DNA from 3 places in the Roseibium sp. QJM3NY_11 genome. Region 2 is predicted to be linked to each of the others. Evidence: predicted binding sites of a transcription regulator. Region 2 holds the regulator's gene; each other region holds the start of a gene.

Region 1 (3,279 bases), 140 kb from region 2:
CTGCTGGGTCTCGCCGGAGCTGCCGTTTTGTCGTTCACCACTCTGTCTGGGGCCGTTGCCCGCGACAGCGGGGCGGAGGCTGCGGAAATTCCGGCGACTGAATCGCCGCTTCATATGCTGATCTCGCTGAACGAACAGCAGATCAAGGTTTTTCGCGGTACCGATCTGATCGAGACCTCACCGATCTCCTCCGGCATGCGTGGCCACAGCACCCCGACAGGGGTCTTCTCCATTCTGGAAAAGCGCCGCAAGCACTTTTCCAATCTCTACAACAATGCGCCGATGCCGTTCATGCAGCGGTTGACCTGGTCGGGCATCGCCCTGCATGTCGGCAAGCTGCCTGGCAGGCCGGCCTCCCACGGCTGCATCCGCCTGCCGCGCGACTTCGCCAAGTCGCTCTACGGCATGACGGACCGCGGCATGCATGTGGTCATCACCAGGGACGGAACCGCCCCGGTCGGCGTGCGCCACGCGGTGTTGCCGCAGCCCTATGCGCCCGAGACCGAAGTCGCCAGCCTGTCCCGCGAGACCATTGCCGCCGACGCGGCGCTGCGCGGTGCGATCCATGAGGCCGCGCTGCAATCCAATGTGCCGAACGTGCTTCTGGACAACCCTCATTTCGACCAGCCGCTGCGCATGATCATCACGCCGCAGCAGGCACCGAACCGGGTGAAGGTGCAGCAGCGCCTGCTCAACCAGATGGGCTTCAACGCGGGCCCGGTCGACGGTGTCGCCGGCCGCAAGACCCGCGCCGCGATCAGCCTCTATCAGGAAGGCGCCGATCTGCCGGTAACCGGCAGGATGACCGACGCTCTGGAGGCCCGCATCCACGCGGATGCCGGCTACGAGGAGCCGCAGAACGCTGTGTTGCGCATCCGCCGCAAGTTCCGCGACATCTATTCCGCGCCGGTCACCATCAACGACATGCACCGGGACATCGGCACCCATGTCTTCACCGCGCTTGATTTCCAGCTGGGCGACAATGCCGTCGACTGGATCGCCGTTTCCGCCGAAGGCGAACGCGGCGGCGCACCGGCCGATGTCCTCGACCGGATCGAGATGCCGGAGGCGGTTGCCCTGGAAGTCTCCAGGATGCTGACCCCGGGCACGTCCCTGACGGTCACCGACCGCAGCTTCAAGCGCAACACCGGCCTCGGCACCGACTTCGTGGTGATCACCCGCTGATCGACTGCGCATCCGGGATCGGAAAAAATCCAGGAAGCCCCTGCCCCGGCGGGGGCTTTTTTTGTCTGGAAACAACCCTCTCGTGTCGTCGCTCCACGCCAATTTTATTTTCGGGCTCACGGACGGAATTATTACCCGGATAAACGGCAATTTCCCCCGGAACGTCACCAAACTGTCGTGTCGCTCACGTATCGGAAGGCAGTTTATTCGCGCAGGTGACACGGGAGAACATGATGGCTCAGAGCACGCTGACGGCTTCGAAAAAACGCTTGAAAAATGCGGTTCACCGCTCCGAGGCAGCCTCTCGTGAAGGTATTCTGGAGCGGCTCTTCACCTTCGCCTTCAAGGGTCTCGTCTATCCGCAGATCTGGGAAGATCCGGATGTCGACATGAAGGCGCTGCGCCTGACACCGCAATCCCGAATGATTGCCATCGCATCCGGCGGCTGCAACGTGATGTCCTATCTGACCGCCAACCCGGCCGAAATCACCGCCGTGGACCTGAACCGGGCCCATGTGGCGCTGGGCCGGCTGAAACTGGCGGCGGCCAGGAATTTCCCGAACTACGAGACCTTCTACCGATTTTTCGGCGAAGCCGACGAAAAGGCCAATGTGGCCGCCTATGAGCGCTTCCTGAAGGACGATCTCGATGCGGAAACGGTGGCCTACTGGGAAGGCCGCGATGTCGCCAACTGGGGCCGCAAGCGCATCACGCTGTTTTCCCGCGACCTCTATCACCACGGCCTGTTGGGGTATTGCATCGGTGCCGGCCATCTGATTGCCCGGCTCTACGGCATCGACCCGAAGCACATGGTCAAGGCCGGCTCGCTCGAGGAGCAGCGCACCTTCTTCGATACGGCGCTGGCCCCCCTGTTCGACAAGCGCCTCGTGCGCTGGGCGACCTCCAAGAAGATGTCGCTCTATGGCCTCGGCATCCCGCCCGCGCAATATGACGCGCTGGTCTCCGCCAATGCGGAGGGCGACATGTCGGCGGTGCTGCGCCAGCGGCTGGAAAAGCTGGCCTGCGACTTCTCCATGAAGGACAATTATTTCGCCTGGCAGGCCTTCGGGCGCGGCTATGCACCCGGCGGGGATGGGACAGGTGGCTCCACCGGAGAATCCGGCCCGTTGCCGCCGTACCTGAAGCGGGCGCATTTCGAGGACATCCGCGAACGCGCCGGGCGCGTCCGCGTGCTCAACCGGAACTTCACAGAGCACCTGCAGTCGGTGGCCGACGACACGCTCGATGCCTATGTGCTGCTCGACGCCCAGGACTGGATGACCGATCACCAGCTCAACGCGCTGTGGAGCGAGATCACCCGGACCGCGCGCCCCGGCGCCCGTGTCGTCTTCCGCACGGCCGCCGAACCGACCCTGCTGCCAGGCCGCGTCGCCGACGAAATTCTCGACCGCTGGACCTACGAGGAAGCAGAAAGCCTGGAGCTCGGCCGCCAGGACCGCTCTTCCATCTATGGCGGATTCCACCTCTATGTCTTCAACGGCTGACAGCAGGCGACAGGCGGATACCAGGATGAGCGAAGCTGCCGAAACCGCCCGGCTGATGGACGGCGTCTATCGCCGCCAGCGCCACTTTTACGACCTGACCCGCAAATACTATCTGCTCGGCCGGGACCTCCTGATCGACGAGTTGCAGCCGCCCGACGGCGGCGCGGTGCTGGAACTGGGCTGTGGTACCGGCCGCAACCTGATCGCTGCCGCCAGACGGTATCCGGACGCTCGTTTCTACGGCCTCGACATTTCCCGGCAAATGCTCGAGACGGCGCGAACCAACATCGACAAGGCCCGCTTGAGCGACCGGATCACTTTGGTCGAGGGCGACGCCGCCAATCCGGCGGCAACCGAGCGTCTGGGTGTCCCTGCCTTCGACCGGGTGTTTTATTCCTACACCCTCTCCATGATCCCGATCTGGCGCGAGGCGCTGGCCGCAGGCGCGGCCCGCCTCAAGGACGGCGGCCGCATCCACGTGGTCGATTTCGGCCAGCAGCAACGCCTTCCCGGCTGGTTTCGCAAGCTGCTCTTCGCCTGGCTGAAGTCCTTCCACGTGACCCCGCGGGCGGAGCTGGAAGCCGAACTG
Region 2 (3,279 bases):
ACATACAGTCTCGGCTTATGATGAAGAACTGACGGCCATGGCCGGCAAGGTCGCCGAAATGGGTGGACTGGCCGAAAAGGCGTTTGCCGACGCCATTTCCGCACTGGTTTCCCAGGATTTGGAGCTGGCGAGGTCGACGATCGACAAGGACGCCCGTCTGGACCGTCTTCAGCAGGAAGTCGAAAGCAAGCTGATCGAGTTGATCGCGCGCCGTCAACCGATGGGCCAGGACCTTCGCGAGATCACCGCGGCAACCCGCATCTCCAACGATCTGGAGCGTGTCGGTGATCTGGCGAAGAACGTCGCCAAACGGGCCATCGCGATCGACAGCGACCTGCAGTCCAAGAAGCTTGCGATCGGTGTCGAGCACATGACGGAGCTTGCCCTCGCGCAGCTCAAGCGGGTGCTGGATGCCTATGCGCGCAAGGACGCGGAGGAAGCCCGCCGCGTACAGGAAGCCGACGCGGAAATCGACGCCATCTATACGTCTTTGTTCCGCGAGCTGCTGACCTACATGATGGAAGATCCGCGGGTGATCACCCAATGCGTCCATCTGCTGTTCTGCGCAAAGAACATCGAGCGGATCGGCGATCATGCGACCAACATTGCCGAGAACGTCTATTACATGGTCACAGGCGACCGTTTGCCGGAAGACCGTGCGAAAGTCGACGAAACCGGCGCCTAGGTCACCAAAGGTTCAATCGGAAGCGAACGGACACCCGAATGTTGACCGGGTCACAAGTCGCAAAGCATTTCGTGCCCGGTCAGACGCAAGCACGATACGTAAGGTTCCGTCGAGATTGATCACGGAAAAAGAACCGGCCGGCGCCAGGTCAGGGACCTGTTGCGCCGGTTGCCGAAATTGGAGCGAGATGTATGCCGAAGGTGCTCATCGTTGAAGACGAAGAACCCCTCAGCCTTCTACTAAGATACAATCTGGAAGCAGAGGGCTACGCTGTCGAAGCGTGTGTCCGGGGTGACGAGGCCGAAATCCGGCTTCGGGAAAGCCAGCCCGACCTTCTTCTGCTCGACTGGATGCTGCCGGGGTTGTCAGGCATCGAGCTGTGCCGCAGGCTGCGCGCACGCGAGGACACGGAGCGGCTGCCCGTGATCATGCTCACGGCGCGGGGTGAAGAAGCGGAGCGAATTCGGGGCTTGTCCACCGGCGCCGACGATTATGTCGTCAAGCCGTTCTCCGTACCGGAATTGATGGCGCGCGTGCGGGCGATCCTGCGCCGGGCCAGTCCGGAAGTGGTCTCCACCATGCTGCGGTCCGGAGACATCGAGCTGGACCGGGAAACCCACCGTGTGCGTCGCAATGCCAAGGAAATCCACCTGGGTCCGACAGAATTCCGGCTGCTGGAATTCCTGATGACGTCTCCGGGCCGGGTGTTCTCCCGCGAGCAGTTGCTGGACGGTGTCTGGGGTCATGACGTCTACGTCGACGAACGCACGGTCGATGTGCATGTCGGCCGTTTGCGCAAGGCTCTCAACAAGGGCAAGGCCAAGGACCCGATCCGGACCGTCCGGGGTGCGGGCTATGCCTTCAACGATCAGTTCACCGTCTCCGCCTGAAACGCGGCAGCCTGATACGAAAAAACCCGCCATGTCGGCGGGTTTTTGCTGTATGGGAACGCGATGTCTGCGGTCAGCCCGCCTGGGCGACAACCTTGCGATCGCGGCGGCGGTCGGCCATGGGCTGGTAGGCGATCTTGCAGTGATGGGTGCAATAGGGAACGCTGGGGTCGGACTGGCGGCCGCAGAAATAGAAATCATCGGTCGCCGGATCGCCGATCGGCCATTTGCAGGTCCGCTCCGTAAGCGTCAGAATACTTGCCCGCTGCGAGATCGGCACAAGATCCGCAATCGGCTCAACGGCCGGCTTGGGTACGATGGCCGGGGCCGGAGCAAAATCTGCTTTCAGCGCCGTCGCGCCGATGGATTGCGGTTGCTGGGCGGGTCTCTTCGGCGTTGCGGCACCGGTCGAAGCGGGACGGGCCCGCCGCGGCTTCGCGCTGGAAGAGGTTGATTTGGCCCGGCCGGACAGGCCCAGACGGTGCACCTTGCCGATGACGGCGTTGCGCGTGACACCACCCAGCTCGCCTGCGATCTGGCTCGCGCTCAATCCGTCGCTCCAAAGCTTCTTGAGAAGCTCAACCCGGTCGTTTGTCCAACTCATTGCCGCACCCTTTTCTTGGGCTGCCCTGCAGCCATTAACCTCGTGTTAAGCGCACGTAGTCGCGCCTAAGGATGGCATATCTAGTGCCTCTTGATGATTTGCCGCACGAGATCTCGTGTGTGATGTCCCAGAGGTTACAATAACGTTAATTTGTCAGGCAACCGTTCACCCAAATCCAGTTGGGGATGAACCGACTTTTCCCCAATTATGGCGAGGTACTTGAGAATTTTGAGGAATTTGCCATTCGCGCGCTGTCGGAGCGCCGCGGCGCATTTCCATTGACAGTCCATGGTGGGGGCAGTGTATAAGAAAACTGCTGCGTGCCGCCTTATCGGGCGGCACGTTGCGTTTTGGCCGGGCGCACCGTTTGCAGGTGCCTTGCGGCGTCACGGTGACGCTGAAGAATCGGCCGTTTTTGAGGAGTTCAACGAGGTTATGTCCGCGACCGCATTGTTCGGGAATTACGCAAGATCGGAACTGGCATTCGATCACGGGGAAGGTGTCTGGCTGGTGACGGCAGACGGCCGACGATTCCTCGATTGCGGCTCCGGGGTTGCGGTGAACGCGCTCGGACACAGCCACCCACATCTGGTCAAGGCGCTGCAGGAGCAGGCCGGCAAGCTCTGGCACGTTTCCAACCTGCACCAGATCCCGGAAGGGGAACGCCTGGCCCGGCGGCTGTGCGAGGCGACATTTGCCGAAAAGGTGCTGTTCGTGAACTCCGGTGCGGAAGCCATGGAAGCCGCGATCAAATGCGCGCGCCGGTATCACTATGACAACGGTCAGCCCGAACGGTTCCATATCGTCACCTTCGAGGGGGCCTTCCACGGCCGGACGATTGCGACCATCGCTGCCGGCGGCCAGGCCAAGTACCTGGAAGGCTTCGGCCCGAAGGCGCCTGGTTTCGACCAGGTGCCCGTCGGCGATATCGACGCGCTGAAGGCCGCGATCGGACCGCAGACGGCGGCAATCGCGATCGAGCCCATCCAGGGCGAAGGCGGTATCCGCGAGATCCCCGCCGAATTCCTGCGAGCCGTCCGCAAGCTCTGCGACGAAAACGGCCTGTTGCTGATCTATGACGAGATCCAGACCGGTGTCGG
Region 3 (3,279 bases), 2.6 Mb from region 2:
AGGTCGCGCGGGCTTGCGACCTGCTCGAGCCTGCCCCCGTTCATGAGCACCACCTGATCGGCCATGGTGATGGCTTCCACCTGGTCATGGGTGACATAGACCATGGTGAAACCGAGCTTTTGCTGCAGGTCCCGGATCTCGATCCGCATTTCGTGACGCAGCTTGGCATCCAGGTTGGAGAGCGGCTCGTCCATCAGGCAGATCGGCTTTTCACCGATGATCGCCCGCCCGAGCGCGACACGCTGTTGCTGCCCGCCCGAGAGCTGTCCCGGCTTGCGCTCCAGCAGATGGCTCAACCCCAGAAGATCCGCCACTGCCTTCAGACGGCTGTCCCTGTCCGCCCGGCCGACATTGCGCACCTTGAGGCCGAAGACGATGTTCTCGGCAACGCTCAGGTGCGGGAACAGGGCGTAGGACTGGAACACCATGGACAGGTCGCGCTTGGAGCACGGCCGCCCGGTCACATCTTCCAAACCGATCAGGATCCGGCCGCTGCTGACGCTTTCAAGGCCCGCAATCATGCGCAAGGTCGTGGACTTGCCGCAGCCGGACGGCCCGAGCAGCGCCGTGAACGATCCGGCCGGGATCTCGATCGACAACGCATCGACAGCTGCGGTCTCGCCCCAGAAGCGCGAGACGTCTTCAAGCACGATCGGCTTGCCGGATCCGGGCAGGCACCCGCCGGCTGTCACGCCCCGTCCTCCGTCACGGCCGCGTCTTCGGCGACGAAAACCCCTGTGTCCGTCCCCTTCAAGCTTTCCAGAACACCAGAGGGCACCGCGCGGTCGGTGAAGACCGCGTCGACATCGCTGAGCCGGCCACCGCGCACATGCGCGCTGCGGCCGAACTTGCTGTGGTCCAGGACAAGAAACGATCTGCGGCAATTGGCCAGGATCGACTGCCGGGCGGCGACCTCGTCCTCGTGAAAATCGAGCAGCGTGCCGTCCTCGTCCACTCCGGCAACTCCGAAGATGCCGATATCGACCTTGTAGTTGGCGAAGAACGCCTGTGCGGCCGACCCGAGCACGTCCCGGTCGCCGTGACGCAGGCGCCCGCCGGCAATCGTGACCTGGAAAGACGGATTGACGGACGCGGTGAACGCCACGTTCAGATTGTTGGTGAACACGGCCAGCTTGTCGTGTCCCGTCAACGCCTGCATGACGATTTCCGGCGTCGTTCCAATCGAAAAGGCGAGCGCCTGATTGCTGTCGACATGGCCTGCGACCAGTTTGGCGATCAGTTGCTTTTCCCGAAGGTTGAGAATCTGGCGTGTTGAATAATGGATATTGGCGGCCGGTGCCGGCGGCTCCACGCCGCCATGGGTCCGGCGCAGGATACCGAGCTCGCACAGTCCGTTGACGTCCCGGCGAATCGTCTGGGTCGTCACCTCGAAACGTTCCGCCAGGTCTTCCACCGAGGCGAATCCCGTCTTTTGAACAAGGTCCGCGATTTCGGCCTGACGATTTGAAATATCTATTTGCCCAAGCATGTTCAATTGATCCAGTATCATCTCACTCGCTTCGGTCGCGCCGAAGACCGGGTGTCTTCAGGGACACCGTGCTGGTCCGATATAGTCCGGCTATGGACTTGGTTTAATCATGTTCATATGAACCTTATTAGACGCTCATATGAACATGATATGACAGCCCGCGTTTCTGTCTTCACGGTTCGCGCGTTGCCGGACGGCCGCCCGCTGTCGCCGGGTATAAAATTATTTCCAGTGTCGAAATCGGTTTGTCCGCCGGGCCGGGAGTCCTGCTTGCTTAGCCGGCAAATCCACAAGCCTTTCAACCAGCGGCATTTGCCTTGCCCGGACTTTGTTTTGCCGGCGAACGGCATTCCCGTCTGGCAGGCCATGTATGTGTTATGTAATATAATAACAAATAAACTTCGTCACCTATCTGTCAATCAGCTGTCATGCTGCATTTCTAAGTAACTCCCGGGTTCCCCCTTCACCTTCGGGAGATGACATGAAAACGATCGTTTGCACTTCACTGGCGCTGGCCCTGACCGGCTCCGTCGCTTTCGCCCAGGATGCTCTGCCGCAGCAGAACAACGCCTGGTTCACCGCCGCCCAGGCTGAGCTTGACGCGAAAGCCGCTGTTCAACCGAACACCAACAAGGCCAAGAACGTGATCATCCTGATCTCGGACGGCAACGGTGTCGGAACCAATTACGCCACGCGCCTGTTCGACGGCCAGCAGAACGGCAACTTTGGCGACGAGCACGTTCTGCCCCACGAGAAGTTCCCTTTCCTGGCTCTGGCCAAAACCTACAACGTCAATGCCCAGACCCCGGATTCCGCGGGTACGGGCACAGCCATGCATTCGGGCGTCAAGACGAAGGCCGGCGTGATCGGCGTCGACGAGACCCTGAACCGCGGCGACTGTTCCCAGGTTGAAGGCGCGACCGTCGCCAATGCCTCCGAAATCTACACCGGCATGGGCAAGTCCGTCGGCGTGGTTTCCACCGCCCGCCTGACCCACGCGACCCCGGCATCCGCCTACGCCCACACCGCGGACCGCAACTTCGAAGACAACTCCGGCTTGCCGGACGGCTGCGCGGTTCCGGACATCGCCTCCCAGCTCATCGAGGCCGTGAAGGCCGGCCGTGTCGACGTTGCCCTGGGCGGCGGACGCCGTCACTTTCTGCCGAAGGACGTCAAGGGCGAAGAAGGCAAGGGCGGCAAACGCACCGACGGCAAGAACCTCATCGAGGACGCCAAGGCAGCCGGCATTCAGTACGTTTACGACGACGGTACATTCGGTGCGGCCAGGTTCGATGGCAGCGCCCCTGTTCTGGGCCTCTTCGAAGCGTCCCACATGCAGTACGAAGCCGACCGCTCCGGCGAGCCGAGCCTGGCCGAAATGACCGAAGCTGCCATCAAGGCTCTGCAGGGCAACGAGAACGGCTTCTTTCTGACCGTTGAAGCCGGCCGCGTCGACCATGCCAACCACGCAGGCAACCTGGCCCGCGTCGTCCGCGATGGCGTGGCCTTCGCCGAAGCCGTTGCCAGGGCCGACGAACTGACCGATGACGCCGACACGCTGATCATCGTCACCGCCGACCACGAACACGCGATCGCGTTCTCCGGTTATGCCGGCCGCGGTTCCGACATTCTGGGTCTGTCGATGAAGATCGACCCGGCCGGCACGAAAGCCCTGAACGAGCCGAACATGGCCCAGGACGGCAAGCCTTACACCACCGTTACCTACCTCAACGGCGGCGGCTCCATCCTGACCGAAGACCAGGACTGGACCGGCACGCGCCCGACCGTTT

The links. The regulator PhoB, encoded in region 2, activates phosphate uptake and scavenging genes when phosphate is short. The targets are predictions, from matches to a motif close to TGTCATNNANCTGTCAT.
Region 1: the regulator PhoB is predicted to act here: its motif matches at 1,348-1,364, upstream of AC0VX3_RS22275 (BtaA family protein).
Region 3: the regulator PhoB is predicted to act here: its motif matches at 1,903-1,919, upstream of AC0VX3_RS06830 (alkaline phosphatase).

Annotation. Positions count from the first base shown of each region.
Region 1 covers NZ_CM149660.1:4,860,974-4,864,252, reverse strand. The annotation lists gene AC0VX3_RS22280 (L,D-transpeptidase) at 28-1,185, shown strand; gene AC0VX3_RS22275 (BtaA family protein) at 1,419-2,690, shown strand; gene AC0VX3_RS22270 (class I SAM-dependent methyltransferase) at 2,716-3,279, shown strand, end outside.
Region 2 covers NZ_CM149660.1:4,716,366-4,719,644, reverse strand. The annotation lists gene phoU (phosphate signaling complex protein PhoU) at 1-685, shown strand, start outside; gene phoB (phosphate regulon transcriptional regulator PhoB) at 877-1,575, shown strand; gene AC0VX3_RS21620 (GcrA family cell cycle regulator) at 1,649-2,179, opposite strand; gene AC0VX3_RS21615 (acetylornithine transaminase) at 2,615-3,279, shown strand, end outside.
Region 3 covers NZ_CM149660.1:1,499,636-1,502,914, reverse strand. The annotation lists gene AC0VX3_RS06840 (ABC transporter ATP-binding protein) at 1-692, opposite strand, end outside; gene AC0VX3_RS06835 (DeoR/GlpR family DNA-binding transcription regulator) at 689-1,489, opposite strand; gene AC0VX3_RS06830 (alkaline phosphatase) at 1,971-3,279, shown strand, end outside.